One region of the Buttiauxella sp. WJP83 genome, then DNA from elsewhere that is predicted to be linked to it. Evidence: riboswitches for the same ligand, from Rfam matches in the RefSeq annotation. Region 1 holds a riboswitch; each other region holds the start of a gene.

Region 1 (10,250 bases):
GGCCATCGGCACCCGGATCTTAGCTTAAGATTTAAAGGAAAAAGACAATGCAAAATCACGGCATCAAAAAAATCGTTCTCGCATACTCTGGCGGCCTTGATACTTCTGCCATCATTCCATGGTTGAAAGAAAACTACGGCGGCTGTGAAGTGGTCGCGTGTGTGGTGGATATTGGCCAGGATCGTGAAGACCTGAAAGGCGTGGAACAAAAGGCACTGCGCTCTGGCGCAACTGAGTGCTATGTCGTGGATGCGCGTGAAGAATTCATCAGCGATTACGTTTATCCAGTATTGCAAACTGGCGCACTGTACGAAGGCAGCTACCTGCTGGGTACGTCAATGGCGCGTCCATTGATTGCTAAAGCACTGGTTGATGTAGCGAATAAAGTCGGCGCAGATGCCCTGTGCCACGGCGCGACTGGTAAAGGTAACGACCAGGTACGTTTTGAATCCACGTGGGCGGCTCTGGCGCCACATCTGAAAGTGGTTGCGCCATGGCGTGAGTGGGACCTGCGTTCCCGTGAAGCTCTGCTGGATTACCTGAAAGAGCGTGATATCCCGACTACAGCTTCACTAGAGAAAATCTACAGCCGTGACGAAAACGCATGGCACATCTCGACCGAAGGCGGTGTGCTGGAAAGCCCGTGGAATGCACCGAACAAAGATTGCTGGGTCTGGACGGTTGATCCTAAAGAAGCACCAGATCAAGCAGAGCAAGTCACTGTAACTGTTAAGCAGGGCAAAGTTGTTGCGGTTAATGGCGAAACCATGAGCCCATTCCAGTGCCTGGAAACGCTGAACAAGATCGGTTCTAAACACGGTATTGGCCGTATTGATATCGTAGAAAACCGTCTGGTAGGGATTAAATCCCGCGGCTGCTACGAAACCCCAGGAGGCACCATCATGATGGCTGCACTGCGTGGCGTTGAGCAGTTGGTTCTGGATCGTGATAGCTTCAAATGGCGTGAGCAATTGGGCCTGGAAATGTCCTACGTGGTTTACGATGGCCGTTGGTTTGCACCGCTGCGTAAATCTTTGCAGGCATCCGCTGAGTCATTGGCAGAAGAAGTGAACGGTGAAGTTGTACTGGAGCTTTATAAAGGTCAGGTAACGGCGTTGCAGAAAAAATCTCCGAACAGCCTGTACAGCGAAGAGTTCGCAACCTTCGGTGAAGATGAAGTGTATGACCACAGCCACGCGGGCGGCTTCATCCGTCTGTTCTCGCTGTCATCACGTATTCGTGCATTGAACGAATTGAAGAAGTAACAGTTTAAATATTTGCCCTCACCCTAACCCTCTCCCTGAGGGAGAGGGGATTGACCGGTTTTCTCCCTCAGGGAGAGGGTCGGGGTGAGGGGGACAAGATGATAATTTTATGGAGCATCAATATGGCACTTTGGGGTGGACGTTTTACTCAGGCAGCAGATCAGCGGTTCAAATCGTTCAATGATTCATTGCGCTTTGACTATCGACTGGCTGAGCAAGATATTGTGGGTTCTGTCGCCTGGTCCAAAGCGCTGGTCACGGTTGGTGTTCTGACGGTTGCTGAACAACAGGAACTTGAGCAATCGCTGAGTTTCCTGCTTGAAGAAGTACGGGCTAACCCGCAGGCGATTCTTGAGAGCGATGCGGAAGATATTCACAGTTGGGTGGAAGGAAAACTCATCGATAAAGTCGGTGCGTTGGGTAAAAAACTTCACACCGGCCGTAGCCGTAATGACCAGGTCGCCACTGACCTTAAACTGTGGTGCAAAATGCAAATCAGTGAGCTGCTGGGGGCGACTCGCCAACTGCAACAGGCGCTGATTGAGACAGCAGAAAACAATCAGGATGCGGTGATGCCGGGCTATACGCACTTGCAACGTGCTCAGCCGGTGACTTTTGCACACTGGTGTCTGGCGTATGTGGAAATGCTGGCGCGTGACGAAAGCCGTTTGCAGAGCACGCTCGAGCGTCTGGATGTTAGTCCTCTGGGTAGCGGCGCATTAGCAGGCACAGCCTATGAAATCGACCGTGAACAACTGGCGGGTTGGTTAGGTTTCGCCTCGGCAACCCGTAACAGTCTGGACAGTGTTTCTGACCGCGATCACGTGCTGGAGCTGCTTTCTGATGCGTCCATCGGTATGGTGCACTTGTCGCGTTTTGCTGAAGATCTGATTTTCTTTAACACCGGCGAAGCAGGGTTTGTGGAGCTGTCTGACCGTGTGACATCGGGCTCTTCCCTGATGCCACAAAAGAAAAACCCGGATGCACTGGAGCTTATCCGTGGCAAATGTGGTCGTGTGCAGGGTGCGCTGACAGGCATGATGATGACCCTGAAAGGGCTGCCGCTGGCGTATAACAAAGACATGCAGGAAGACAAAGAGGGCTTGTTCGACGCACTCGATACCTGGATGGATTGCCTGCATATGTCCGTGCTGGTGCTGGATGGTATTCAGGTGAAACGCCCGCGTTGTAAAGAAGCTGCCGAACAGGGTTATGCCAATGCAACCGAGTTGGCCGATTATCTGGTCGCGAAAGGCGTACCATTCCGCGAAGCGCACCATATTGTGGGTGAAGCAGTGGTGGAAGCGATTCGCCAGGGCAAAGCGCTGGAAGCATTGTCACTCGCTGATTTGCAGAAATTTAGCGCGACGATTGGTGATGATGTTTATCCCATTTTGTCATTGCAATCTTGCCTGGATAAGCGCGCAGCAAAAGGCGGCGTCTCTCCACAGCAGGTAGCACAGGCGATTGCCGACGCAAAACAACGTCTGAGTTAACATCGTTTTCAGTAGGAAGAACCTGGCCTGGTGCCAGGTTTTTTTGTTTATAACGGATAAAAAAAAGCGGACATGATGTCCGCTAAATAACTCACGTTGGCTTCATTACTTTTTTAGGCTTTCAGGGTGTCTCTGCAACAAAACCACGGTCATGGATGGTTTGTGCTGTTGCTGGCTATTATTTACCATCAATGGTTGATAGGGATAATCGTTCGTTGCTATGATTTCTATCGCCATGGGCTATCATGGCGACGGAGGATAGAGAATGAATATTCGTGATCTTGAATATCTGGTGGCGTTGTCTGAACATCGCCACTTTCGTCGGGCAGCGGATGCCTGCCATGTCAGTCAGCCAACGCTGAGCGGCCAGATTCGTAAGCTTGAAGATGAACTCGGTGTCATGCTGCTTGAGCGCACCAGCCGAAAAGTCTTGTTCACGCAAGCGGGTTTACTGTTAGTGGATCAGGCCCGTACAGTGCTGCGCGAAGTGAAAGTCCTGAAAGAGATGGCGAGCCAACAAGGCGAAGCGATGTCGGGGCCGTTGCACATTGGGTTGATCCCAACCGTTGGGCCTTATCTGTTACCGCAGATTATCCCGATGCTGCATAAAACCTTCCCCAAACTAGAAATGTACCTTCACGAAGCGCAAACCCATCAACTGCTCGCGCAACTTGATAGCGGCAAGCTTGATTGTGCGATTCTGGCTCTGGTGAAAGAGAGTGAAGCGTTTATCGAAGTACCGTTATTCGACGAGCCGATGAAGTTGGCGATTTACCAGGATCATCCATGGGCAGAGCGCGATCGTGTGCCGTTGTCGGATCTTGCGGGTGAAAAGCTTTTAATGCTGGAAGATGGGCATTGCCTGCGCGATCAGGCTCTGGGTTTCTGCTTTGAAGCGGGCGCCGATGAAGATACGCATTTCCGTGCAACCAGCCTTGAAACGCTGCGTAACATGGTTGCGGCAGGGAGCGGAATTACCTTGTTACCCGCACTGGCTGTGCCGAATGAGCGCGAGCGCGATGGTGTCGTCTATCTGCCGTGTTATAAACCAGAACCGCGCCGTACTATCGGCCTGGTTTATCGTCCGGGTTCTCCGCTGCGTGGTCGCTATGAGCAGCTCGCAGAGGCCATCCGTACACATATGGATGGCCATTTTGAGCCAGCGTTAAAACAAGCGGTTCAGACCGTTTAGTGCCGCAACCCGATAGGCTTCCGCCATAGTCGGGTAGTTGAAGGTGGTGTTAACAAAGTATTCGATCGTGTTACCGCCACCTTTCTGCTCCATAATCGCCTGGCCGATGTGAATAATTTCAGCCGCACGCTCACCGAAGCAGTGAATACCTAAAATCTCTTTCGTCTCGCGATGGAAGAGAATTTTTAGCGTACCCACGTTCATTCCAACAATTTGCGCACGAGCCAGGTGCTTAAACTGCGCACGGCCCACTTCGTATGGCACTTTCATCGAGGTCAGCTGTTGCTCAGTTTTCCCGACGGAACTGATTTCTGGAATGGTGTAAATACCAGTTGGAATATCTTCAATCAGATGCGCGGTAGCTTCACCTTTGACCATCGCTTGCGCAGCTATTCGACCTTGATCGTATGCGGCTGAAGCCAGGCTTGGGTAGCCAATCACATCGCCCACGGCATAAATATGCGGCTGGGCTGTCTGGTACATGCTGTTGACCTTCAACAGACCACGACCATCCGCTTCCAGACCGACATTTTCCAGCGACAATGAATCGGTATTACCGGTACGTCCGTTGGCATATAGCAGGCAATCAGCTTTCACTTTTTTGCCTGATTTCAGCGAGACAATGACGCCATCTTCCACGCCTTCAATCTTCTCGAACTCTTCGTTGTGGCGAATGACGACGCCGCTATTCCAGAAGTGGTAAGAGAGCGAATCGGACATCTCTTGATCGAGGAATGCCAGCAGGCGATCGCGGGTGTTAATCAAATCCACTTTGACATTCATGCCTCGGAAAATTGACGCATATTCGCAACCAATCACCCCAGCACCATAAATAATGACGTGGCGCGGTTCATGGTGCAGATTGAGAATGGAGTCGCTGTCGTACACGCGGGGATGGCTGAAATCAACTTCTGATGGACGATAAGGCCGTGAGCCGCAAGCTATCAAGAATTTCTCAGCGGTGATCAATTCCACTGAACCGTCGTGGCATTCCAGTGAAATGGTGTGCTCATCGACAAAACGTGCATCGCCCTGCAACATCTCACAGTGGTTGCGCTCATAGAAGCTCTGACGCATGCGTGTTTGTTGGTTAATAACGCTGTCGGCGTGATTAAGAATATCGGCGAAAGAAGAACGGAGAAGATGAGTGTGGTCGCTGTATAACGGGTTTTGATTAAATTCGATAATGCGGCTGACTGCGTGGCGGAGGGCTTTCGAGGGGATGGTTCCCCAGTGGGTACAACCGCCGCCCACATTATGGTAGCGCTCGACGACGGCTACCCTTGCTCCAAGTTTCACCAGCCCCATTGCAGCGCCTTCGCCGCCAGGACCGGAACCAATTACTATTGCGTCATAATCGTAGGTGTGTGACATGGTAAGGCTTACCTGTTCTTATACATAAAAGCAACACGATGGTAACATCAACGCCGAGATAACCCAATTGTCGTTGTGCTTTTTGCTACGTAACGCGAGGAAGCTCGCGTAAACAATCATTCACGATCCCGTATAAAACCAGTTAAGTTAATCTCTGGTATAGTGCGGTTTCGATTTAAGAGATTCAGGCAATATGATGGGTGTAAGAGCGCAACAAAAAGAAAGAACCAGGCGTTCTCTGGTAGAAGCCGCGTTTAGCCAGTTAAGTGCTGAACGGAGTTTTGCCAGCCTGAGTTTGCGCGAGGTCGCTCGTGAGGCTGGTATTGCGCCAACATCGTTTTATCGCCATTTCCGTGACGTTGATGAACTTGGGCTGACGATGGTCGACGAGAGCGGCCTGATGCTGCGCCAGTTAATGCGCCAGGCTCGCCAACGAATTGCTAAAGGCGGAAGCGTAATTCGTACTTCCGTCTCAACATTTATGGAATTTATCGGTAATAATCCCAACGCGTTCCGTTTACTGTTGCGTGAGCGTTCTGGAACGTCAGCTGCTTTCCGTGCTGCCGTCGCACGTGAAATTCAGCACTTTATTGCGGAACTTGCTGACTATCTGGAACTCGAAAACCGCATGCCGCGCAGCTTTACCGAGGCGCAGGCGGAAGCGATGGTAACAATTGTATTTAGTGCTGGTGCCGAAGCGTTGGACGTTGATGCCGATCAGCGTCGTCAGCTTGAAGAGCGACTGGTGCTTCAGCTGCGCATGATTTCTAAAGGTGCGTATTACTGGTATCGCCGGGAGCAAGAAAAAGTGGCATTGGCTCATTTATCCGAAGAGTGAGTGAAGGAAGAGCTATGAAACAGTTACAAGAGAGAGGTACGCTCGGGTTAGCGTTTATCGCTGGCTTGTCGATAAACGGTACGTTTGCCGCGGTGTTTAGCTCGGTCGTGCCATTTTCCATTTTCCCTATTATTGCGCTGGTGCTGACCGTGTATTGTTTGCATCAACGCTACCAAAACCGCACGATGCCGGTTGGTTTGCCAACTATTGCCGCCGCGTGTTTCGTGTTGGGTGTGTTGCTGTATAGCGCTGTTGTGCGCGCTGAATATCCGGCGATCGGCTCTAACTTCTTGCCAGCTGTGCTTTCAGTTGCTCTGTTGTTCTGGATTGGTTTTAAAGTCCGCGCTCGTAAAACGCAGGTGACTGAATAATCACGCTGGAAGAAACAAAAACGGACGCCGAGGCGTCCGTTTTGCTATTTGCGCGTTAACCACACGCCGCATTCCATATGGTGCGTATACGGGAATTGGTCGAATAGCGCCAGGCGTGACACGTTATGGGTTTCGCTCAATGTTTCCAGGTTCTCGCAAAGGGTTTGCGGGTTGCAGGATATATAGAGGATGCGCGGATACGCCTGAACCATTTTCACTGTGTCGGCATCCAGGCCACTGCGAGGTGGGTCGACAAAAATGGTTTCGCACTGATAGCTTTTCAGATCGATGCCTTTCAGGCGGTTAAACTCGCGTACGCCATTCATCGCTTGAGTAAACTCTTCTGCGGCCATGCGGATAATTTGCACGTTATCGATTTGGTTAGCGGCAATGTTGTATTGCGCCGCAGCAACAGAAGGCTTGGCAATTTCCGTCGCTAACACTTGACTGAAATTACGTGCCAGGGCCAGCGAGAAGTTGCCGTTACCGCAGTACAATTCCAACAGATCGCCTTTTGAACCTTGAGTCGCATCCAGCGCCCATTCCAGCATATGAACATTCATCGCCGCGTTAGGCTGAGTAAAGCTGTTCTCAACCTGGCGATAAATCATCTCTTTACCGGCAACGGTTAAGCGTTCATCAATGAAGTCCTGATCCAGTTCAATCTTGGTTTTGGTGGCGCGGCCAATCAAATGAACGTTGAAACCCTGCGCGCGTAGATTATCGCGCAGCGCCTGGGCATGCTGCTGCCACTCTTCACCAAGCTTGCGATGGTAAAGCAGCGAAACAACCGCCTGGTTGCTCATTGTGGTCAGATAATCGATCTGGAAAAGTTTGTGGCGCAGGGCTGGGATGTCACGAACTCCGTCGAGCATCGCAGGCATCAGCGCATTGATAAGCGTACTGGCAGCAGGGAAGCTATTGACCCGAATACGCTGTTTGGTTTGCTGGTCAAACATGATGTGATACAGGTCGTCTTCATCGTGCCAGATACGGAATTCGGCACGCATCCGGTAATGGCTGACCGGCGAGCGAAACACCTCCGGCGCGGGTGCCGTAAAAGGGGCCATCATGCTTTGCAAGCGGGCGACTTTTTCGGCCAGTTGCGCGTCGTACTGTTCAATTGGGAGATGTTCGGGGGTCATGAGCTCATACCTGTTAATGAAGTCAAACTACGCGGCGATTGTAGGGAATAGGTACGTGATGTCCAGTGCTGTTGCATTTTGATGTTTCTAGACAAACTTGTTAACAAAATCGTAGCATAGAGATTCCGGCCTCTTTTTTATGAGTTAAAAGGGAACCCAGTGTAATTCTGGGGCTGACGCGCAGCGGTAAGGAAGAGTGGGATGAGCGCAATATGCAGACACTGCTTAACTAAGTGGGAAGTCATCATCCGGAAGTAATACGCCTCCAAGCCCGAAGACCTGCCGGTATACGTCGCAATCTGCATAACTATCGCGTGCTATCGGTTATGTCTGCGGCATCCTTATTGGAAAGCGGATGCTTATTAAAAATGATGGTAAAAAACCTTTCGCTGCTTACGGCTCTGTCCGTAACGGCTTTTTCAGGCTGGGCGCAAGACAGCAATTCTGACGAAACCCTGGTGGTAACGGCTAACCGTTTTCAGCAACCGGTGAATACTGTTCTGGCTCCAACTGATATTGTCACCCGGGAAGAGATCGACCAATGGCAGGCAAAATCACTTAATGATGTGATGCGCCGTTTACCGGGTGTCGATATTGTGCAGTACGGTGGTCTGGGGCAGAGCTCCTCCATGTTTGTTCGCGGGACGAGCGCCAGCCATGTATTAGTGCTGGTGGATGGCGTTCCGCTTGCGCGCCCTGGCATTTCTAATTCTTCAGATATCAGCCAAATCCCTATCTCTTTAGTGCAGCGAGTGGAATACATTCGTGGCCCGCGTTCCGCCGTTTATGGTTCCGGTGCGATTGGCGGTGTGGTGAACATCATTACCCAGAGCGATGAAGAGAAATCGCAGATCAATGCAGGTGTCGGTTCGAATAGCTATCAACAATATGATGGAACGTTGCGTAAACGTTTTGGCGATACAGTAGCGACAATCTCTGGTGCGTATGAATCCACCAACGGTTTCAACGTTCAGCCACACTCGACTTATAGCGGTGATAACGACAGCGATGGCTACCGTAGCAAAAGCTATTGGGCGGGCCTTGAGCACAAATTTAGCGAAGAGTTTGATGGTTTCTTCCGTACCTACGGTTACACCAACAACAGCGATTATGATTTAGGTGCTCCTCCTTATTCACCAGCGTATAGCGCCGATGAGCATCAACTCTATAACCAGAATTATGATGCTGGCCTGCGTTTCCATTCTGGAATCTATTCCACGCAGTTGTTGGCGAGCTATCAAAAAGTGAAGGACTACAACTATAGCAGTGAGTTTGGCCGCTATAACGATGGTACGACACTTGACCGCATGACCCAGAGCAACATCCAATGGGGTAACAACTTCCTTGTTGGGAATGGCTCAATCAGTGCTGGGGTGGACTGGCAGCAACAGCGTCTGACATCCTCTGATACTGTGATGTCTGATAGCTATAAACGCGATAACACGGGCGTGTACCTTAGTGGGCAGCAGCAGTTTGGTGACGTAACCTTAGAAGCCTCTGGTCGTGAAGATAATGACGAACAATTCGGCTGGCACGGCACATGGCAGACTGCCGCGGGTTGGCAGTTCGTTGAAGGATATCGCGCAACGATCTCTTACGGTACAGGGTTCCTTGCGCCATCACTCGGACAACAGTATGGCTCGACACGCTTTGGTATCGACTCAAACCCGAATCTGAAACCAGAAGAATCTAAACAATGGGAAGCAGGGCTTGAAGGTTTGACCGGACCGGTGGACTGGCGTCTGTCGGCTTATCACTACACGATTGAAAACCTGATTACCTACTATTCCGATCCGGTTACTTATGATGGGTCTTATGACAACATCAAGTCTGCAACCATCAAAGGGATTGAATGGACCGGGAGCGTTGATACTGGCATCTTTACCCACAAGCTAACGCTGCAGTATATGGATCCGCGTGATGACCAGAATGATGAAGTGCTGGCTCGTCGCGCCAAGCGCCAGGCAAAGTACCAGCTCGACTGGACGATGTTTAACGTAGATATGGATGTGGCATGGCAGTATTACGGAAAACGCTATGACAACAACACCTCTGCTTATAACCCTACTCAGCAAATTTTGCCGAGTTACAGCACAGTTGATGTAGCGGCTTCATATCCAGTCACCTCTCAGTTAACCGTTCGTGGTAGAATCGCCAACCTGTTCGATAAAGATTACGAGACGGTTTATGGCTATCAAACCCCAGGACGGGAATACTACCTCTCTGGCAGCTATACCTTCTAATACACGTCCCACCGTACTGGTTTTTGACTCCGGTGTCGGTGGGCTCTCTGTGTATGATGAAGTCCGGCAACTTCTGCCTGACCTGCACTATATCTATGCTTTCGATAACGTAGCATTTCCCTACGGTGAGAAAAGCGAAGAGTTCATTGTTGAACGCGTATTGGAAATTGTTACCGCTGTTCAGGAACGTTATCCACTCGCGCTCGCCATCATCGCCTGTAATACGGCGAGTACCGTTTCGCTTCCCGCTCTTCGTGAAAAGTTCGCTTTCCCGGTTGTTGGTGTCGTTCCTGCGATTAAACCTGCTGCCCGTCTGACGACCAATG
Region 2 (10,250 bases), 1.2 Mb from region 1:
CGAATAATCATCAAAACTGCTGAGCAGAGGCGCACCAATCACCAGCTTCGAAAACAAAGGCCGCACGATCTGCACTTCATGCACAATCTTTTCGTATTCATCACCGTTGATGATGTGCAACGACTGGATCGCCACGTCCTGATACCCAAGATCGGCAAGCTTTCGTAGCGCCTGCATCGGCGTATCAACAGAGATCCCATCACGCTGTTTTAACTTTCGGATGATCATCCCTGAGGTGTAAGCACGAAACAGGCAGCGATCGGGAACGCTGGCCGCCAGATCGCGTTCACACGCCACAATATTTTTTTCACCGGTGTCGTGATAGCTGGTGCCAAAACTCACGACAAGAAGCGCTTTTTTCATCGTTTAATCCTTTTGTTTCAGCCAGCGTGACAAACGTTGTGAAAATGCCGTCTGGCTTTCCAGTAATTCAGATCCCTGCACCAGGGGTGCCGGGCGCATGATGACAATGCAGGGGATCCCAGCTTCCAGGCAGGGTTGAACTTTCTCCAGGAATCCGCCTTCCGCGCCTGACGCTTTAGTGACAACCAGGTCTGCCCGGCACTGTCGGTAAAAGGCGGCGTTGAATTCGGCACTGAAGGGGCCGCACAGTGCGAAGATGTGATTCACGCTAAATCCCAGATCAGCGCACTGTTGCAGCACCTCCGCGACCGGCAGCACACGGGCCATCAGCGTTTTTCCCGCAAGCCCTGCGCGCCAGGCGGCGAGGTCTTTGCTCCCTGTCGTCAGCAAAATGCGCTCACCCAACGTTGCGGCAACCTGGCAGGCCTCATCGATGCTCTTAACGCAATAAAGCAGTGGATGTTCCACTTCGGCACGTTGCTCTGGCCGCTGGTAGCGGCTTAACAGCACACCGGTTTCCCGGCAGGCGCGCACCAGGTTGCGGCTTACAACTTCCGCGTATGGGTGTGAAGCATCAATCACCCAGCTCGTGCCCTGTTTACGCAACCAGGCGGTCATTTGTTGATAATCCATGCGCCCACAGCGCACCGCTCCGGCGATGTCGCCCGCGAGGTGTTCGCCCGTTGGCGTCGCCACCGACAGGGTGTACGCAACCCCTGCGTCATCCAGTTGTCGGCATAGCGCTCGGGCATCGCTCGTGCCCCCGACGACCAACACATCGCCGAATTTCACAGCGTGTAACCTCGCGGGGTAATCATCAGCCCTTGCTCGACATAGGTCGCCTGATTGCCCACGATGACCAGGCTGGTCATATCCACGGATTCAAAATCCATCTCGCCCAGTGTGGTGACCCATTTCTCTTGTTTTTTGCGCCCGGCAGCCTTCACCACGCCGACCGGGGTTTGCGCGCGTTTGCTGCTTGATAACAGTTCAAAGGCACGGGCCAGATGCCCTTCACGGCCACGGCTGCGCGGGTTGTAAAAACAGATGACGAAATCGGCTTCGCCCGCCGCAATGATGCGTTTTTCAATGACTGCCCAGGGGGTCAGCAGATCGCTTAGGCTGATGTGACAAAAATCGTGCATTAACGGTGCGCCGAGCAAAGAAGCGGCGGCGATGCTGGCCGTCATTCCCGGAATCAGCCGCACTTCCACATCCAGTTTCTGTTTGGTGACCAGCTCAAGCACCAGCCCCGCCATACCGTAGATACCCGCATCGCCACTGCTGATCAGCGCCACGTTGTGTCCGTTTTGCGCCAGTTCAATCGCGGCCTGACAGCGTTCAATTTCCTTACACATCCCTGTTTTGATCACCTGCTTATCGCCGGTGAAAGCCTTCACCAGATGGGTATAAGTTTTATAACCCACCACGATCTCGGCAGACTGCAACGCTTCCACGGCTTCGACGGTCATCATTGCCTGCGAGCCAGGGCCAATCCCAATTACGCTTAACATCAGTGTGAAACTCCCAGTGTGATTAACTCAGGCTTTACGGTATTCATGGCTGAAATCTGCGGCATACAGCCGCGAATAATGGAACTCTTCGCCGAGGAACGCGCCGACCAGAATCAGCGCGGTTTTGCGAATCCCCGCGTCACGGACTTTGTCGCCAATATCGGCTAGGGTACCGCGCACGGTCATGCTTTCCGGCCAGGTCGCCTTATAGACAACCGCGACTGGCGTCGCAGCGGGATATCCGCCCTCAATCAGCCTTTCGGCGACGCGGTGGATGCGTTGAACGGAGAGGTAAATCGCCATGGATGTCTGGTGGCTGGCGAACAATTCAATCTGCTCAAGCGCCGGCACGGGCGTGCGCCCTTCCAGACGCGTGATGATCAGGCTTTGCGAAACTTCAGGCACCGTGTACTCGACACCCAGCTCCGCCGCCGCGCCCAGGAAAGCACTGACGCCCGGCACCACCTGCCACGGGATACCACGGCTCGCCAGCACTTCGCCTTGTTCGCGAACTGACCCGTAGAGCGACACATCGCCGGTTTGCAGACGGACGACCGTTTTACCGGCTTTAATCCCTTCTTCCATCAGGTCGATAATTTGTGTCAGGTGCAGCTCCGCGCTGTCGTGGCACTGCGTTTCTTTCGAGCAATATTCCAGCAGCTCAGTGTTGATGAGCGACCCGGCGTAAATCACCACCTGCGCTTCTTGCAGCAAACGGTAGCCTTTGAGCGTAATCAGTTCACGGTCACCGGGTCCCGCGCCAACAAACCAAACGCTGCGGGGATCAAAAGTCTTAGCCATGATTTTTTTCCTTCTGGCAGGAAATCATAAAAGTGGGGTTATTGGGTTTGAAGTAATGCCCGTTCCCCAGTGGGGTTAACTCGGAAATCTGCAACTGAAGGCAATCAAAATCGTGAATGCCGCGGGAAGAGAGATGATTGAGTGCGGCGGATAGGTTCTCCTGAAGGATAAACGTCAGCACCAGGCGCCCCTCCGGGCAGAGCTGGTTCAACGCCCAGTCAATTAACTGCGTCAGGTTGCCGCCGCTGCCGCCGATAAAAATAGCGTCGGCCTTTTCCCCCTGCGCCATCGGGGCTTCACCGGCGATAATCTCAATATTCCGGCAATCAAAATGGCGGCGGTTTTCCGCCAGCAGCGTCAGCGCCGTAGGGTTTCGTTCGATTGCTGTCACCCGAAGTTCAGGGTGGCCGAGCGCGGCTTCAATTGAGACACTGCCCGTGCCTGCGCCAACATCAATTAAATGGCTGGCCCGATGTAAATCCAGCCTGGCGAGAGCCAACGTCCGCACCACTTCCTTGGTCATCGGGACTTTTGCCCCGCGTAAAAACAGCTCATCTTTCATTGAGGATCACCAGGACATTCATGTCGTACTCAGCTCGGACATCACAGGCGCGCAGCCGGTGGATGCGTTCATTTTCCATCGCCAGGTTTTCACCGATCACCAGCCAGCGTTGCCCGGCACCTCTGGCGTTAAGCTCAGCGGCAATTTCTCGTGGGCCACACAATTTATCTGTCACCATCGCCACTTTGTGCTGGCGAATCAGCGCATCGAAATCGACTGTTCTGCCGTGGCTGCTGGTCAACCAAATGTCATTCATATCAATGCCGGTTTTGGCGCACAGATATTGCACCGCGCTGATCCCTGGGATCACCTGCACGCGCTCAAGTCCGAAATGCGCGACCAACCGCGTGCCAATGCCATAAAACAGCGGGTCGCCGGAAGCCAACACCACCACGCGGTGCGATAACCGGCGCTCAAGCCAGTCGAGTAAACCGGGGATGTCGGCATCCAGTTCACGCGTTTCGCCGCAGAAATCAGGGAACTGCGCCAGATGGCGCTTCCCGCCGACCAGAAATTCAGCGTCAGCGACAGCCTGGCGGGCAACGGGCGTCATCAGATGCAGGCCCGCAGGCCCCATCCCCACAACGGTTAACATTGCAATTCCTCCGCGATGTCCTGCAACGGACGATTACTGCCCAACAGTTGGTTATCAAAAGAGAACATCACGGCATCACAAACAGGCGGATGGTTCGTAAAACGCAGCGTCTGGCCAACACGCAGACAAATGCGTTCGGCAAGGTGGTTATAGATGTGCTGAAAACCCCAGGCATCTATGTGCTCTTGCGCCGCCTCGGTGGTGTCGCATTGGCTGACGGCGGTCAGCAATTCGTAAGGCGCGTGAAGTAGGGCCAGGTGCGCGACCAGCGTTTCCATGCGGGCGTCGGCAATATGGCTATGGGTGTGAAATATCCCGGCAGCGACCTTGATAAGCTTCCCCGGATGCCCGACCAGCACGATGTGACGGAACCCGAGGCGCACCGCTTCCGAAATCATGTAACCCACAAAGTTGCTCATGGTGACGATGGACTGGCTATCCACCCCAAGCTGTTCGCGTACAAAACGTTCGCCATGATTGCCCGGCACCATCACGATGCGATCCAGCCCTGCGGCGCGCTTCAACTCCAGTTCCAGCGCCAGCGAACGCTTCCAGCTCTCTTCTGACATCGGGGTCACAATGCCCGTGGTGCCAATAATAGAGATCCCGCCGATCACGCCCAGCCGAGCGTTATAGGTTTTTTGTGCCCGGATCTCCCCTTCGGGGGCGAAGATCTCCACACTCGCGCCACGCGATGGCCCAATCACTTCACGTACAGCTGACTCGATCGTCTGGCGCGGTGTCCGGTTGATAGCAGCGCTTCCGACCGGCAGGCCGATACCTTTACGCGTGACTTTTCCTACACCTTCGCCGCCGCAAAGGGTTATCTCACCAGAATCATTCAGCGCGACTCGGGCGAAAATCAGCATGCCGTGCGTGGCGTCAATATCATCACCACCGTCTTTACGGATGGCGGCAACGGCTTGCTGCCCTTCGATTTGCGGCGATTCCACATTCAGACACAGCGTCACGCCGGAAGGCGTCGTAATCGAAACCTGATGAATCAGGTGCTGGCGCAGGACCATTAACGCCGCGACTTTTGCTGCCGCCGTCGCGCAGGAGCCGGTGGTATAGCCTTTGCGTAACGCTTTGCCGTTATGCCACACCGGCGCATCGAAGGAGTCGCTCATCACGCCTCCCGCATGTGGTAGAGCATGGCATTGACGATGGCGGCCGCGACGTTACTTCCCCCTTTGCGCCCCCGCGCCGCAATGGCTGGCAGAGGGCTGGTCGTGAGCGCCTCTTTTGACTCCTCTGCACCGACGAACCCCACCGGAACGCCAACCACACCGCGAACCGGAGTCTCTTTTTCCAGCAAGCGGAACAGTGCGGTTGGGGCGTTACCAAAAACAAAGATCTTCTCGCCTTCCTCTTCCAGCGCCAGATCCACCGCCGCCATGGAACGCGTTATTCCCTGCTCTTTCGCCTGGCGCACCACGTGGGGATCGCTGATATAGCAACGGCACTCGCCCCCGAAACTGGCCAACAGCGATTTATTGATGCCGGAGAGCGCCATGGTGGTGTCCGTATAAACCGTGCAGCCACTGCGCAACGCGTCGCACAGGTGGTCGAGCGCATGTTCGGAAAACCATAAGATATCCAGCCAGTCGAAATCTGCCGTGGTATGGATGACCCGTTTAATCACCGCTTCATGCAGCTCGCTGGCAAAACGGTATTCCGGCCGGGTTTCCCGCACGATCTCGCCGATAATCTCGAAACTTTTGGTTTCAATCGCTTGTGGTTGTTGTATGTAATTCATCATATTGCCCTTAGAAAGCCCCAGACCAGATAACCCGCACCAGCGCAAACAGCATCAGCGCCAACGTGGAAGCCACCCACATCAATTGAATCGTTCCTGAAATATCGTCAACGGCTATCTCGCGGGACGCGTCCCCGAGCCAGGGTTTATCAATCCGTTGCCCAAAGTATTCATTCGGCCCGCCCAGACGGATCCCTAACGCCCCTGCTACCGTGGCCTCAGACCAACCGCAGTTGGGGCTGCTGTGGTTATAACGATCGCGCCAGCCAATACGCAGCGCGTCCACGGCATTTTTCCGGCACACCCATGCGGCCAGGCTCAGTAATAACCAGCTGATACGCGCCGGGATGAAGTTGGCGAGGTCGTCCATTCGCGCGCTGACTTTGCCAATCGCGCGGTATTTTTCGTGTTTGTAGCCCACCATTGAATCCAGCGTATTGACGGCTTTATAGGCCATTGCCAGTGGCGCTCCGCCCAGCAGCAGGAAAAACAGCGGCGCAATCACGCCATCCACGGTGTTCTCCGCGACGGTTTCCACCACGGCACGATTGATTTGCGGCATGTGCAATTGAGAGGTGTCCCGCCCGACTATCCAGGCGAGTTTTTTGCGGCTTTCTTTAAGGTTGCCTGCACGTAACGGCTGCTCAACGTCACGCGCGGCGTCATCCAGACTGCGGGCAGCCAGCACGGTGAAAATCATCCACACTTCGACAACCCACTTGAGGCCTGGGTGTATAGCATTGGCAACATGCAGCACGCCCCACGCCACGCCCCATGTGATCCCCACAACGCTCAGCCACATCACCCCGCCGCCGAGGGTCAAGGCGGTTTCGCTGCGACAGCAGCGTCTGACGAGTCGTTGTACAAAGGTAATCAGCGCGCCAATCCAGCGCACCGGATGCGGCCAGTGATGAGGATCGCCCAGCAGATAATCCAGCATCCACGCAACCGCCCAGGCCAGTAGCGTCATCTCGCCCTCCTGGCCGCGCTGATCCAGCGCTTCAGCAGTGTTGGACGCTGGGCAAAATGAATATGCAGGTAGCTGGCGAAGGTATTTCCCACCTGCCAGCCACCCGACCACGTCTGAAGAACCGCGCCGTCGCGGGTTTTACTGCTCGCCATGACCGCCGGGGTTTCCGGCGTAAAATCTGAATAATGAAACTCGTGGCCCCGCAGCGTTTCGCCTGCGTCGGCCAGCAACGTTGGCACCAGCGCACGGCTTTCACAGTAGCCAAAGCGGGTTAGCTTTTTGCCCATCGCGCTATGGCCGGGGATAGCGCCGACCATCGGATAAGTCACGCCGTGGCTGTCTTGCAGTGAGCTTCCGAGGTACATCAACCCGCCGCATTCGCCATAAATCGCCACGCCCTGTTGATGAGCCGCCAGGATTTGTGCGCGCATGGCATGATTGGCGGACAACTTCTGCGCGTGGAGTTCCGGGTAGCCGCCACCGAACCAGATCATCTGGCATTCCGGCAACTGGCTGTCATGCAGGGGGCTGAAGCGCACGATGCGCACGCCTGCGCGTTCAAGAAGGGAAATGTTGTCGGCGTAGTAGAAGTTAAACGCCTCGTCATCCGCCAGTGCCAGCGTTAATCCTTTGCCGCAATCTGCAGACGGTAATTCGGGCCACGCTCCTGAAGGAAGCACATCGCAGACGCTCAGTGCCAGCAGCTGGTCAATATCCAGCGTGTTTTCCAGCACCCTGGCGAAGTCTGTCCATGGCTGCGAATTGACTACGGACTCGCGTGCGGTCACCAACCCCAGATGCCTTTCAGGTAGCGAAACCCCTTCCACGCGGGGAACGTAGCCCAATACCGGCACGTTGCAGTAGCGTTCAATCGCGCTTTTCAGGAGCTGATAATGGCTTTCGCTATTGACGCGGTTGACGATCACACCCGCCAGCGGCAACGCAGGATCAAAACGTTGAAACCCCATGACGGTGGCGGCAATCGACGTCGAGACGGCTTTACCGTCAACCAGAAGAATGACCGGGCAGTTAAGCTGTTTTGCCATTCCCGCCGTGCTGCAATAATCAGGATCGGTGCCATAGCCATCGAACAGCCCCATCACGCCTTCAATCACCGCAATATCCGCATGCTGCATACGCTCGGCAAACAGGGCATTTAACGTGAAGACGGGCAACATAAAGCGGTCAAGATTCAGGGAGCTCGTGCCGGTTACGGCGCTATGCCAACCGGTATCAAGGTAATCAGGCCCAACTTTGCAAGGCTGAACGCGCAATCCGCGCTGTTTGAGGAGGCTAAGCAAACCCAGCGTGACCGTGGTTTTTCCACATCCGCTGGAGGTGCCTGCAAGAATGAATGTCCGTTTCCTGACTGCCATACCCCAATCCTGTTTTGGGTGGTTGGGCTGTCAGGAAGTGCGGTTACCCGGTCTTTCGACCAGACGCATCTGAGCAACCCACTTCCCACCGAAGTTGTTGTTTTTGGCTAACAGACTGGTCTTCTGGCTTAGCGTCACTCTCACCCGCCCTTCCCAATCTTGCGATCAGTGGCATTACGGGTTCGTCAGCATCACAGCAGCGGGGGCTGCGGGGGATTTAAACCCCCTTCCCAACCACACAATGTGGTATATCAGTTAGCATTACAGTTAGTCGCGCATGGAATTAATTCACGCTTCTTCATACATATACCCTTTATCATTCGAGTTGCAGGTAGGCGGCAAGGGAGCAAATCCCCAGGAGCTTACTAAAGTAAGTGACTGGGGTTTGAGAGTGCAGCCAACACCCCTGCAACTTGAAGGATGACGGGTATAGAGACATAATTTAAAAACGCTTCAGAACATCACCAAATAAAAACTCGACACAGGTTATAGCCACTAACGAATTAAATTCTTGCGCTACGACAATTTATCAGACCAATTAAATTTGCTTACTTTGACACACTCCACAATTAATAGCCTTTTTGTTCATGCAATAACAAAACCCACTTCCCGCACATTTTTAAACGTCAAAATAGTTGCCATAAATATTCCAATAACTTCATGAAAATAAATCACAATAATATGAAAATAAATCACAATAATATGAAAATAAATCAAATAATAAATACAAACCCTGTCGGTACATATATTACGCATTCAATGTGATATTTATTTTTATTGCTAAAATGGAGGTTGAAGCTATATTGTGGCAAATCAATAAAAGCCATTTAGTGCCGTGTCACTATCGCGCAAATTCTAATTAACTATCCCCAAAATAATTCGAGTCGTAGCAAGATGGCAGCTTGATGTATGAAGGAGATAAACGAGGTGGTGAACGTGGCAATAGCCCAATGCCCCGCATCCTGCGGCGAACTCATCCAGGGGTGGATCCTCGGCAGCGAAAAGCTGGTGTCCTGTCCTGTGGACTGGTACAGCACCGTTGAAGTCACCACCGGTGCCCCGCTGGCGAATGAACTTCCTCTCTCACGCGCCATGGTGAAACAGCTTCTTTCTCACTGGCACTATCCTGCAGATCTGAGCCGTGAAATTCGTATTGAGCGTCACTCGACTATTCCGGTCGCCAAAGGGATGGCCAGTAGCACTGCGGATATTGCCGCCACGGCGCTCGCCACCGCCCATTATTTAGGTCATGAACTCGGTGAAGAGACGCTGGCGGCGTTGTGTGTTTCACTCGAACCCACCGACAGCACTATTTTTCGCAGCCTGTCGCTGTTCGATCATAACAAAGGGACCACACGTATCGCCTGTCACCCGCAACCGGAGCTGGATCTGCTGGTGCTTGAAAGCCCATTAACGTTGCGTACCGAAGATTATCACCGCATGGAGAGAAACACTTTGCTGCAAAAACAGGTCACCGCTCTGGAGACGGCCTGGGAGAAAATTCAGCAAGCCTGTGAGCAGAACAATCCGCGACTGATGGGCGAAGGCGCAACGCTTAGCGCGCAGGCGAGCCAGAATATTCTGCCCAAACCCGAGTTTAAGGCTTTGTTATCACTGGTAGAAAAGTGCGATCTCTACGGTATCAATGTCGCTCACAGTGGAAGCGTGGTGGGGCTACTGCTGGACCGCAACAAACATGACGTTGATCGGGTGAAAGGATTATTGACGGAATCACGCTTAAACCAGCACTGGCCGGTGCATCACTTGCTGAAGATGGTCGAGGGCGGCGCGAGCTTGCAGTAATCGCGGTTAATAAAAAGCGTTCTGGAAAAGGCTCTCCACCTGCCGGTGAATTTCAGCAGTATTGTTCTCTGACACGGCCTGCCGCAGGGGCGCATGCTGAAAAAACGTCGTCCAGAATGCCCGTTTTCTCTCGCGGCTATCACAAGATTGATTAACCCGCTCCCGCAACACACCCGCCAGCAACACCATCTCACGCATACCAGCAGGAAGCTGCTCAGACAGGTGTTGTTTGAGGATTTTGCTGTAAACCGGCGCATTGCCACCACAACTCACGGCAACGATCACCGGAGAGCAATCGATAATGGCAGGGGTAATAAATGATGCGCACGAAGGGTCATCAACACAATTACAGAATATCTGTTCAGCCGTTGCCCACTGACTGAGCTGACGGTTAACCGCGGCGTCATTGGTTGCCGCGATCGCCAGCCAACATCCTTTAAGATGCTGTTTTATCAATGGAACCTGGAGCCACTCGATATCGTGTTCGGCACAAAGCTGCTCGAGCTC
Region 3 (10,250 bases), 1.8 Mb from region 1:
ATGGCTTCACTGCCGGGGCCAATCCCGATTACCGTTAACATCTGTCTGAAACTCCTAAAGTGATAGTGACGCCCTGTTCACGCAGGGTACTGCCAACCAGATTGCCGTCGCTCATTAGCCAGGCCGCCGGTTGCGACACGCTGCCCACGCCCACGGTCTGGCGCACAAACTCCGATGCCGGAAAGCGCTTTTCATGTTCCGCAAGTTGGCCAACGCTAAAAATATTGAATGGGATTTGGCAATGTTGTGCCAATTCAAGTAACGCCGGTTCGTCCTGTTTGAGGGACACACTGCCAATGGCGCGCAAGGCCAGCGGGTCAAAATGATTCGCGGCCAGTTGCTGTTTTAATAGCTTCGCCACGGTATGCGGCGGAGTGTCCCGGCGACAGCCTATTCCCGCCACGACGCGCTTTGGCACCAGCTTATAAAGCGGAATAGCTTGTGTCGGCAGGACATCTCGCAGCGTGACGCACACCAGTGCGTCCAGTTCTGGTAGTGCGTCGAGATTGTCTACGGGGATAAAACCTCGGGTGTCGTAACGTTCGGCATTTACCGCAAAATCGCGATCCCACCACAACCCCACGCGCTGCTGGCTTACCAGCATCTGGTTGATGGTTTTCACCGTCTGGCGAAAATCAACCAGGGTGGCGTCAAGTTTCGCCGCTAACGTATCCAGCGCCGCCAGCTGGTTAACGTCGGTCGCGGTGGTGATCACCGGGTCGGCGTTGAGCAGTTGGGCAATGTGGCGGGTTAATTCATTGGCACCGCCCAGGTGCCCGGAAAGCAGGCTGATAACGTGATCTGCTCGTTCATCCATCACCACAACCGCAGGATCGTGCAATTTGTCGTTTAACAGCGGCGCAATCACCCGCACCACAATTCCCGTTGCAGCGATAAATACCAGCGCAGAATACTGGCTAAATGCCTGCTGTACGGTTTGCGCAAAGCTGCCACCGAACGGAATAAAGCCCGGTTGCAACAGCTTTTCGCTGGTAAAACAGGTGAGCGGTACCAGGTCGCGCAGACGTTGCGCTAATGCCACGCCTCCGGGCGTCAGGCAAAACAGGGCTATCGAATCAGGCTTTGCGATATTCATGGCTGAATCCTGCATCGTAGAGTTTGGAATAGTGATATTCCTCGCCAAGAAATGCGCCCACCATGATGAGCGCCGTTTTGCGAATACCCGCTTTACGCACCTGTTCTGCGATGTCGGCAAGCGTACCGCGCACTGTCTGGCAATCCGGCCAGGTGGCTTTGTAAACCACGGCGACAGGCGTATCCGCGGGATAACCGCCTTCAATCAGGCGCTCAGCCACGCGGTGAATACGCTGCACCGAGAGGAAAATCGCCATCGACGTCTGATGTTTAGCGAACGACTCAAGCTGTTCGAGTGGCGGCATCGGCGTGCGGCCTTCGATGCGTGTGATGATCAGGCTTTGTGAGACTTCCGGTACGGTGTATTCCACGCCAAGCTGCGCGGCGGCCCCCAAAAATGCGCTGACGCCCGGCACCGATTCATAGCCAATACCGCGCTCGGTGAGCACTTCCCCCTGCTCGCGAATCGAGCCGTACAGTGAAAGGTCGCCGGTTTGTAAGCGCACCACCAGCTTGCCTGCCTTCACGCCGTTTTCCATCAGTTCGATTATTTGCTCAAGGTTTAGCGCGGCACTGTCGTGGCACTCCGCCCCTTCCGGGCAGTAATCCAGCAGTTCAGGGTTGATGAGCGAACCGGCATAAATCACCACTTCCGCCTGCTGCAAGATGCGATAGCCTTTGAGGGTGATCAGTTCTTTGTCGCCAGGGCCGGCACCGACGAACCAGACCTTACGGGTATCATAAATTTGAGTCATGGCTTCCCTCCTTGAGGCAAGAAATCAAAAATGTGGGGTTGTTCGGTTTGAAATAGTGGCCGCTGCCAAGCGTGGCGAGGCTTGCAACCTGAAGTTGCAGACAATCAAGATCGTGAATGGCGCACTGCTCGAGGTGGGTTAGCGCGCAAGTTAAATTTTCCAGCAGGATAAAGGTCATCACCAGTCGCCCGCCGGGATGCAAATGTGCCAGCGACCAGTCGATAAGCTCGGTTAACTGCCCACCGCTGCCACCGATAAAGACCGCATCGGCTATCGCATCGAGCTCAATGGGGGCATAGCCGTTGATAATCTCAATATTTGGACAAGCAAAACGCTCGCGGTTTTCTGCCATTAACGCCAGCGCGTCGGGATTGCGTTCAATCGCCGTAACACGTAATTGCGGGTAACGCATGGCTGCTTCGAGCGACACGCTGCCGGTACCCGCGCCAATGTCGATAAAATGCTGAGCGTTCTGCAACTGCAAACGGTCTAAGGCCTGGGTACGCACCACTTCTTTGGTCATCGGCACGCGTGCGCCGCGTAAAAACAGATCATCTTTCATTGAGAATAATCACCACGTTCATCCCATAGTTTTGCGCGACATCACAGGCTGCCAGACGATGGATGCGTTCTTCCGTTGACGATAGGTTTTCGCCAATGATCAGCGTAGGGTTCAGGCCACGCGCCAGCAGTGCCTGGGCAATGGCATACGGCCCGATGATTCGGTCAGTGACCATCGCCACCTTTTGGTGCGCGGCAATCGCCTGGAAATCTGGCTCGCGGCCATGGCTGCTGGTTATCCATATGTCGTTCATGTCGACCGCCGCTTTGGCGCACAGATATTGAATCGAGCTGATACCGGGAATAATGCGCAGATGTTCCATAGGGAAGTCCGCCGCCAGACGCTTGCCGATGCCGTAGATCAGCGGATCGCCGGAAGCCAGCACAACGATTTGTTGGTTGAGGCGTTCCCGAATCCAGGCCATAAGCTCGTCAAGATCGCCCGTCAGCAAACGCGTTTCACCACGAAAATCATTAAACAGCGCAAGCTGGCGAGCACCGCCCACCAGGATCTGCGCTTCATCAATCTCAGCCCGCGCCTGAAAGGTCAGGAATTCCGTCGCACCTGGGCCAATGCCCACCACGGTTAGCATCGCAACGCCTGCGCAATATCAGCCACGGGGCGGCTGCTGCCTAAAATCTGGTTATCAAACGAGAACAAAATGGCGTCGCATTTTGGCGGTGACTGGGTAAAGCGCAGCATCTCTTCGACACGTTCACAGATACGTGTCGCCAGGCGTTCAAACACCCCTTGCCAGCCCTGTTCTGTGATGATTTCGAGTGCCGCTTCAGTGGTGTCGCACTGGCTTATGGCTTCGAGCAGCGCAAACGGTGCGCCCATTAAGGCCAGATGGGCGACCAGCGTTTCCATGCGTCCGTCGGCAATGTGGCTGTGGGTGTGGAATATTCCGGCGGCCACTTTCACCAGTTTGCCGGGGTGGCCAATCAGCACAATATGGCGATATTCGAGGCGGACAGCTTCCTGAATCATGTAGCCAACGAAATTGCTCATCGTCACCACACATTCACTGTCCAACTGAAGTTGTTCGCGCACAAAGCGCTCGCCGTGATTGCCTGGCACCAGAATCACTTTATCGAGGCCTGCGGCGCGTTTCATTTCAAGTTCCAGCGCCAGCGAGCGTTTCCAGCTCTCTTCTGACATCGGCATCACAATGCCGGTAGTGCCGATGATGGAAATGCCCCCCAGAATGCCGAGACGGTGGTTATAGGTTTTTTTAGCCCGCTCAACACCTTCCGGGGCGAAAATTTCAATCTCTGCGCCGCGTTCCGCGCCTATGACTTCACGCACCCCGGCAACAATGGTCTGGCGTGGCGTACGGTTAATGGCAGACTCACCGATCGGTAAGCCGATGCCTTTGCGCGTGACCACGCCAATCCCCGCGCCGCCGCGCAATGTGATAATCCCGCTGTCGTTGAGCTGCACGCGGGCGAAAATCAGCATGCCGTGGGTTGCGTCAACGTCGTCACCGCCGTCTTTGCGGATGGCCGCCGACGCTTGCTGGCCTTCAATCATGGGCATTTCGACATTGAGATGCAGCGTGACGCCAGAAGGCGTGACAATAGAAACCTGGTCGATAACATGCTGGCGCAACACCATCAGCGCCGCCACTTTCGCGGCAGCGGTGGCGCAGGATCCGGTGGTGTAACCTTTGCGGTAAGCCTTGCCTTTATGCCAGATGCAGTCGGCTTGCTGCTCGCTCACTGAGCCTCCCGCAAGCGATAAAGCAGCGCGTTGACAATGGCCGCCGCGACGTTGCTGCCGCCTTTGCGCCCACGGGCGGCAATCGCCGGTAAACCGCTTTCTATAAGCGCTTCTTTGGACTCTTCTGCACCGACAAATCCGACCGGCACACCGATAACAGCAGCGGGCTGCGCACCTTTTTCCAGCAGCCGAAACAGCGCAGTTGGCGCGTTGCCAAAGACGAAGATCTTCTCGCCCTCTTCCTGCAATGCGAGATCGACCGCCGCCATTGAACGGGTAATGCTCTGCTCTTTGGCATGCGCCACCACGCGCGGGTCGCTGATATAACAACGGCAGCTACAACCAAATTGCGCCAGTAGCGTTTTATTGATGCCGGACAACGCCATGGTGGTGTCGGTGTACAAGGTGCAGCCACGCTGCAAACTGTGACTAAGTTGTTCGATGACATCCGGGGAAAACCACAGAATATCCAGCCACTCAAAATCGGCGGTGGTATGGATAACGCGCTTAATCATCGCTTCCTGAATCGCATCGTGAAAACGGTATTCGGGATGCTGTTGCGCGATGATTTCACTGATGATTTCAAAGCTATGTTGTTCAATAAGCTGGGGTTGTTGCAGGTAATTCATCGGGAATCCTTAAGAGCCTATGCCAAGCGCCAGCCAGCGCATTGCGGCAAACAGCAGCAAAGCAAATAGCGAAGCCAACATCATGAGTTGAATGGCGCGGGTTATATCGTCAATAGCAACGCCACGCTGCTCATCCCCCATCCACGGTTTTTCTACCCGCTCGCCAAAATAGGTGTTCGGCCCGCCGAGCCTGATCCCAAGCGCACCTGCGACCGTCGCTTCAGGCCAGGCGCAGTTTGGGCTGCTGTGTTGATAGCGATCACGCCAGCCGATGCGCAGGGCCTGGCGGGGATTGGCACGTAAGCACAAAGCGGCGAGGGCCAGCAGCAGCCAACTCAGGCGAGCAGGAAGATAGTTGGCGAGATCATCAAGACGGGCGCTGACATAACCTATCGCGCGGTACTTTTCAGTTTTGTACCCCACCATCGAGTCCAGGGTATTGACCGCTTTATAGGCCATCGCCAGCGGTGCGCCGCCCAGCATCAGGAAAAACAGCGGTGCAATCACGCCATCGACACTGTTTTCCGCCACGGTTTCCACAACCGCACGGGTAATTTGTGGGCGTTCCAGTTGCGAAGTATCGCGTCCCACTATCCACGACAGTTTTTCCCGGCTTTCGGCAAGCGTTCCCTCTTTCAAGGCGCGGTACACCTCTAGTGCGGCATCGCTCAGGCAACGGGCGGCAAGCACGGTGTAAATCATCCACACTTCCACCAACCAGCCAAGCCACGGATGCACCAGATTGGCGAGGTGTAATACCCCCCAACTCACGCCCCAGGTCATGCCCACGACGACCAACCAAAGCACACCACCACCGATTTTCAGCGCACGATCGCTTTTACAAAACTGTCGAATCTTGCGCTGCATGAAATTAATCAAGTTGCCAATCCAGCGAACCGGATGCGGCCAATGCGGTGGATCGCCGAGCCAGTAATCCAGTAACCAGGCCGCCCCCCAGGCAAGCAATGTCATAGCGAGTTCCTCGCAAAAGATAACCACTGGTTGAGCAAACCAGGACGTTGGGCAAAATGCACATGGAGATAACTGGCAAAGGTTGCCTGATGCTGGACGCCACCCTGCCAGCGGGAAACGGCAACGCCGTCACGCCATTTGCAGCAATCGAATGCGGCGGGTAATGGGCCATTGAAATCGGAGTAATGAAACTCGTGGCCGCGCAAGGTTTCACCTTTTTTGGCCAGCAACGTGTTTTGAATCGCGGTGGCTTCGCAGTAGCCAAAACGGGTCAGCCGTTTGCCCATTTGGCTGTGACCTGGCAGCACACCGCACATAGCATGAGCTTCCCCCTCGCCATCGGTAAGAGATTCCCCGAGATACATTAAGCCGCCGCATTCGGCGTAAAGCGGGATACGGCGCTGATGGGCGTCTTGCAGGGATTCACGCATGCGGGTATTTGCGGCGAGTGTTGTGGCATGGACTTCGGGATAACCGCCACCGAGCCAAATCATCTGGCAGTCAGGCACTTTTGTGTCGTGCAACGGGCTGAAGCGCTGGATTTTCACCCCAGCCTGCTCAAGCATTTCGAGGTTATCGGGATAGTAAAAGTTGAAGGCTTCGTCTTGGGCGAGCGCAAGTGTCAGACCTTCAGCCAGCGCGGGATCAGGGATCGCGGGCGCTTCACCCTGTGGCAGAGAATTCAGATGAGATAGCGCAAGTAAGCGGTCAATATCCACGGTTTGTTCAAGCTGTTGTGCCAGATTCTGCCAGCGCTCATCATGCTGGGCATTTTCTTGCGCAGGAACTAACCCGAGATGGCGTGACGGCAAAGCCACATCCGCCATTGTTGGCACTCGGCCCAGCACTGGCAGCCCGCAATAACGCGTAATGGCTTCGGCAAGCAGTTGATAATGGCTCTCGCTGTTGACGCGATTGAGGATCACGCCCGCGATGTTAAGCCGCGGGTCAAAGCGCTGGAACCCCATTACCGTCGCGGCAATAGAAGTGGAGACCGCCTTACCATCCACCAGCAAAATCACCGGACAACCCAGCTGTTTTGCCATTGCCGCGCTGCTGCAATAGTTCGGATCGGTTCCGTAACCGTCGTACAACCCCATCACACCTTCGATGACGGCAACATCCGCCTGTTGCATCTGTTTTGAAAACAAGCCGTTTAAGGTGAGCGTAGGCAACATGAAAGCATCGAGATTACGCGAGGCAATGCCGGTCACGGCGCTATGCCACCCGCTGTCGAGATAATCGGGGCCGATTTTGAAAGGTTGAACGCGAAGGCTGCGTTGCATGAGGGCGCGAAGCAACCCGAGCGTAACGGTGGTTTTGCCACAGCCGCTGCTGGTGCCTGCAATGACGAATGCATGTTTCGCTACCGCTGCCATAGTTGCCTTAATACTGTTTCGGCAAAGCGCGGATGTCAGCTCGTACGCGCAAGCCTTACGGCTGCACGCATCTGATGACAACTGACTTCCCACCGAAGGAGTTGTTTAGTGTCATATTCAGATATGTCGAAGTGCGGCTAACGCACCTGCAACTTGAATTATGACGGGTAAGGCTGACAGGTCGGTCTTCTGGCTTAGCGTCATTCTTACCCGCCCTTCCCAATCATAAGATCAGTGGTTACGCGGGTTCGTCGGCATTACAGCAGCGGGGGCTGCGGGGGATTTTCACCCCCTTCCCAGCCACGGATGATTTTGCGTACATCCCGTGGCATAAACGAGTCAGTTGTTGATACTACTTTGCGCCGGATATATTTACCGGACTAGCACAGGTTCACTTTAAAATCATGTGCATGAATACTTAAACGTGGACACAGTGTAAAAGCTATAAGAAATCCAATGTTGCGCTATAACAATTTTTACTGATTTTTTAGCCCTGTCTGAAGAGGGTAAAACGGGATTGACGGCTGAGTACGCTTTCTCGCGATAAAAAAAACCGCCAAAGCGGCGGTTTTTACAATAAATCATTTATACCCTAAATCATTCGAACGGCATCATGGCAGCGGAACGATAACGGATATCAGTCGGCTTTGATTTCGCCCATGACTTTAAGTTTTTTGGAAATTTCACGACGTTCTTTAGAGAGCTCTGCGTTTTTGATGATGTAGTCATCAACACGGTCTTCATAGTCAGTTTTCATGCTGGCGATGATGCCCTGAATTGCTTCGATGCTCATTCCCGGCTTGATGTAGTCGCTCAGGTTATCAAGCAGCAGAACACGTTTTGAGTTATCACGGATCTTTTTCTGAACGTCCTGGATTTCACGCTGCAGTTTGTTTTTGCGACGGAACAGACGCACGAACTCAAGCACGTCCTGGAAAGATGGTTTGGTTGGTTCCATTTTTATACCCCTGCTAATTTCATACTCGGATTCGTTAAGACAGCCGCCATCAGATTACTTTAATGGTAGCGGCGGCCGCTGACAATTCTTTTACCCCATCATACTTGGGGATGCTCCGTACGACTTCAAGCTGCGTGATACAAGGCGACAACCCGAACAGTACAGGCGATTAGTCTATTTCGCTATCTTAACCTCAAAAGCTGCTGAATCGAAACCAGCAATTCACCTCAGGTTAAGCAATTATTTACGTAACGCGCGGCAGATCAACTGCGAAAGCAATTCTAGTTGACGAGCAAGCTCCAGACTCAACCAGACGTAGCCATGAATCGGCGTTTCCTGAAGTTTCCCATTTTGGCCATTTTGCATCAGCTCGTGCAGTTCACTGACGATTTCACTCAGTTTTTCATTGTTTGCCGATATTGGCGACGGGTTGCCATCGTGTAACGCCCGAGCGATAGCGGCAAGCGTGCCCTGCGTCATTTGTTGCGTTTCGCGCAAAGTGTGCGCATTAATCATCAGAAAATGGCTTTCCCTCGATGCCCAATAAGCGTTGACCTGCAGCTCGAGCGTGCACACCATATTGCGACTAACCGTTTGAATCGCCTCTAAAATCGACTTTTGAATGTGCGTCTCTTTACTGCTCGGGCCAATCAGCGCCCGCATTCTCACCACATCGCCAAGCACCTTCTGTAAGTGTTTTTCCAGGCGCGGGCGCTCTAATAAGTTAGGTGAAAATCCGGCGTTGTAAACCCGACCAAAGGCGGTAACGAAGTTCGCCATTTGTATACGCCAGTGGATAAAGGCGCGCTGAGGATAAATGCTGGTAAAGAGCATGGCCAGCAGTGAGCCAAAGATAACGTCGCCGCTACGCCAAAGGGCAATCTCCATATCCCCCGCTGGAGCCCCGACCACGACGGCAAGAGTGATTCCAATCAGCAGCGCCTGGTACGGGCGTTTCCCCAAAGCCAGATAACCACAGATAAACATGGCGATGGCACACCAGACCAACATCAGCGGGAGCGAAAACAGTTCAAGTTTCAGCGCCACAAGCCCCATGGCAGCACCGCAAATTGTTCCCCCAATACGCTCAAAGGCGCGAGGCACGACGTTACCCCAGAAAGAGATCGGCCCCATCACAACCACGAGTGTGATTAGCGGCCACGTCCCTTCGGGCACTTTTAGAAGATGAACAATCAAAAATGTGAGAACAAATGCCAGCGCGATACGGATACCATGCACTGTACGGTAGTTGCGGTAAATGCGGATCTCAAATGGGCTTAGTGATTTATCTGGACGCACACTCAGCTCCCCTGGAAATAAAAACGGGATTGTACCTGTTTTTTTTGAGCGGACATCACAAAGTTAGGGGGCGTATGCCCCCTTTAGCATCAGACTTGATCTGCCACCGGAATATACATGTCTATTTCCCACACGCCACTTTCTGAGCCGTCGTTCAGATAGTGTTCAAAGCAGGGTTTACCGGTTATCTGGTAGCTATTATTGGCAAGAACGCTGTCAAAAAAGAGATTCCACGGTTTCGCAAAATCGCCGTCGTCAACGCGGGCACGAGCCACCGCATACTGCCCCCCCTGGATGCCGGTGACGATGACGCCTTCGCTGTTATCCGGCACGGTAAAGTTTTCACTCACCGAGACAACGGTGTCGCAACGCAATTTCTCTGCAGGCACTAAATCGGGATTGTCGTAATAAACCGCCAGCCACTCTTCACCAACGATTTTGTGGGTTTTTACCCACAGGGCAAGTTGTTCAAAACCTTGATGAACCGTTTGCTCCCACGGCCCAACCATATGAAAACCGGCAACTTTACGCTCGTGGACATGTTGTACGTTAAATTCCATATGACCTCCTGACCTGATTAAAAAATACTGTATGTTTATACACCACTCTAGTGCAGGGAAACAATCCTTTGTCAGGGTGATGTGGTTACTTTGCGAGCATGATCGCTTTTCGCAAAACTTCCGACCGTTTAGTCATCGTTGGTTGAGCGCCGTCGTAAAGCATCGTTGTAGAGCATAGTACAGCCAATAAAAACGGGCCGACATTCCTGCCGGCCCGTTGTGTACGCGTGTGATGAATTACAATTTGTGGCTGATATAGTCACCCAGGCGCGACCAGGTACTGCCCTTTTTGACGTCAGTTAGCGTCACCAATGGCCAG

What was found. Region 1 has a riboswitch for cobalamin ahead of btuB (TonB-dependent vitamin B12 receptor BtuB). Riboswitches for the same ligand answer to the same signal wherever they lie in the genome.
Region 2: another riboswitch for cobalamin. It lies ahead of OH773_RS04730 (cobyrinate a,c-diamide synthase); the one in region 1 lies ahead of btuB (TonB-dependent vitamin B12 receptor BtuB).
Region 3: another riboswitch for cobalamin. It lies ahead of OH773_RS07650 (cobyrinate a,c-diamide synthase); the one in region 1 lies ahead of btuB (TonB-dependent vitamin B12 receptor BtuB).

The regions. Positions count from the first base shown of each region.
Region 1 covers NZ_CP110080.1:4,519,650-4,529,899, reverse strand. The annotation lists gene argB (acetylglutamate kinase) at 1-28, shown strand, start outside; gene OH773_RS20925 (argininosuccinate synthase) at 48-1,265, shown strand; gene argH (argininosuccinate lyase) at 1,388-2,761, shown strand; gene oxyR (DNA-binding transcriptional regulator OxyR) at 3,027-3,953, shown strand; gene sthA (Si-specific NAD(P)(+) transhydrogenase) at 3,927-5,327, opposite strand; gene fabR (HTH-type transcriptional repressor FabR) at 5,524-6,165, shown strand; gene OH773_RS20900 (YijD family membrane protein) at 6,180-6,536, shown strand; gene trmA (tRNA (uridine(54)-C5)-methyltransferase TrmA) at 6,581-7,681, opposite strand; cobalamin riboswitch at 7,791-7,982, shown strand; gene btuB (TonB-dependent vitamin B12 receptor BtuB) at 8,053-9,924, shown strand; gene murI (glutamate racemase) at 9,869-10,250, shown strand, end outside.
Region 2 covers NZ_CP110080.1:1,020,594-1,030,843, reverse strand. The annotation lists gene cbiK (sirohydrochlorin cobaltochelatase) at 1-363, opposite strand, end outside; gene OH773_RS04770 (cobalt-precorrin-6A reductase) at 367-1,155, opposite strand; gene OH773_RS04765 (precorrin-3B C(17)-methyltransferase) at 1,152-1,877, opposite strand; gene OH773_RS04760 (cobalt-precorrin-4 methyltransferase) at 1,905-2,678, opposite strand; gene OH773_RS04755 (decarboxylating cobalt-precorrin-6B (C(15))-methyltransferase) at 2,671-3,240, opposite strand; gene cbiE (precorrin-6y C5,15-methyltransferase (decarboxylating) subunit CbiE) at 3,230-3,835, opposite strand; gene cbiD (cobalt-precorrin-5B (C(1))-methyltransferase CbiD) at 3,829-4,965, opposite strand; gene OH773_RS04740 (cobalt-precorrin-8 methylmutase) at 4,965-5,594, opposite strand; gene cbiB (adenosylcobinamide-phosphate synthase CbiB) at 5,605-6,564, opposite strand; gene OH773_RS04730 (cobyrinate a,c-diamide synthase) at 6,561-7,940, opposite strand; cobalamin riboswitch at 8,037-8,211, opposite strand; gene OH773_RS04725 (L-threonine kinase) at 8,877-9,743, shown strand; gene OH773_RS04720 (precorrin-2 dehydrogenase/sirohydrochlorin ferrochelatase family protein) at 9,750-10,250, opposite strand, start outside.
Region 3 covers NZ_CP110080.1:1,652,005-1,662,254, reverse strand. The annotation lists gene OH773_RS07690 (precorrin-3B C(17)-methyltransferase) at 1-41, opposite strand, end outside; gene cbiG (cobalt-precorrin 5A hydrolase) at 35-1,096, opposite strand; gene OH773_RS07680 (cobalt-precorrin-4 methyltransferase) at 1,077-1,850, opposite strand; gene OH773_RS07675 (decarboxylating cobalt-precorrin-6B (C(15))-methyltransferase) at 1,834-2,412, opposite strand; gene OH773_RS07670 (cobalt-precorrin-7 (C(5))-methyltransferase) at 2,402-3,004, opposite strand; gene cbiD (cobalt-precorrin-5B (C(1))-methyltransferase CbiD) at 2,998-4,134, opposite strand; gene OH773_RS07660 (cobalt-precorrin-8 methylmutase) at 4,131-4,763, opposite strand; gene cbiB (adenosylcobinamide-phosphate synthase CbiB) at 4,773-5,735, opposite strand; gene OH773_RS07650 (cobyrinate a,c-diamide synthase) at 5,732-7,114, opposite strand; cobalamin riboswitch at 7,277-7,469, opposite strand; gene OH773_RS07645 (DUF496 family protein) at 7,752-8,072, opposite strand; gene OH773_RS07640 (FUSC family protein) at 8,313-9,371, opposite strand; gene sbmC (DNA gyrase inhibitor SbmC) at 9,461-9,931, opposite strand; gene dacD (serine-type D-Ala-D-Ala carboxypeptidase DacD) at 10,169-10,250, opposite strand, start outside.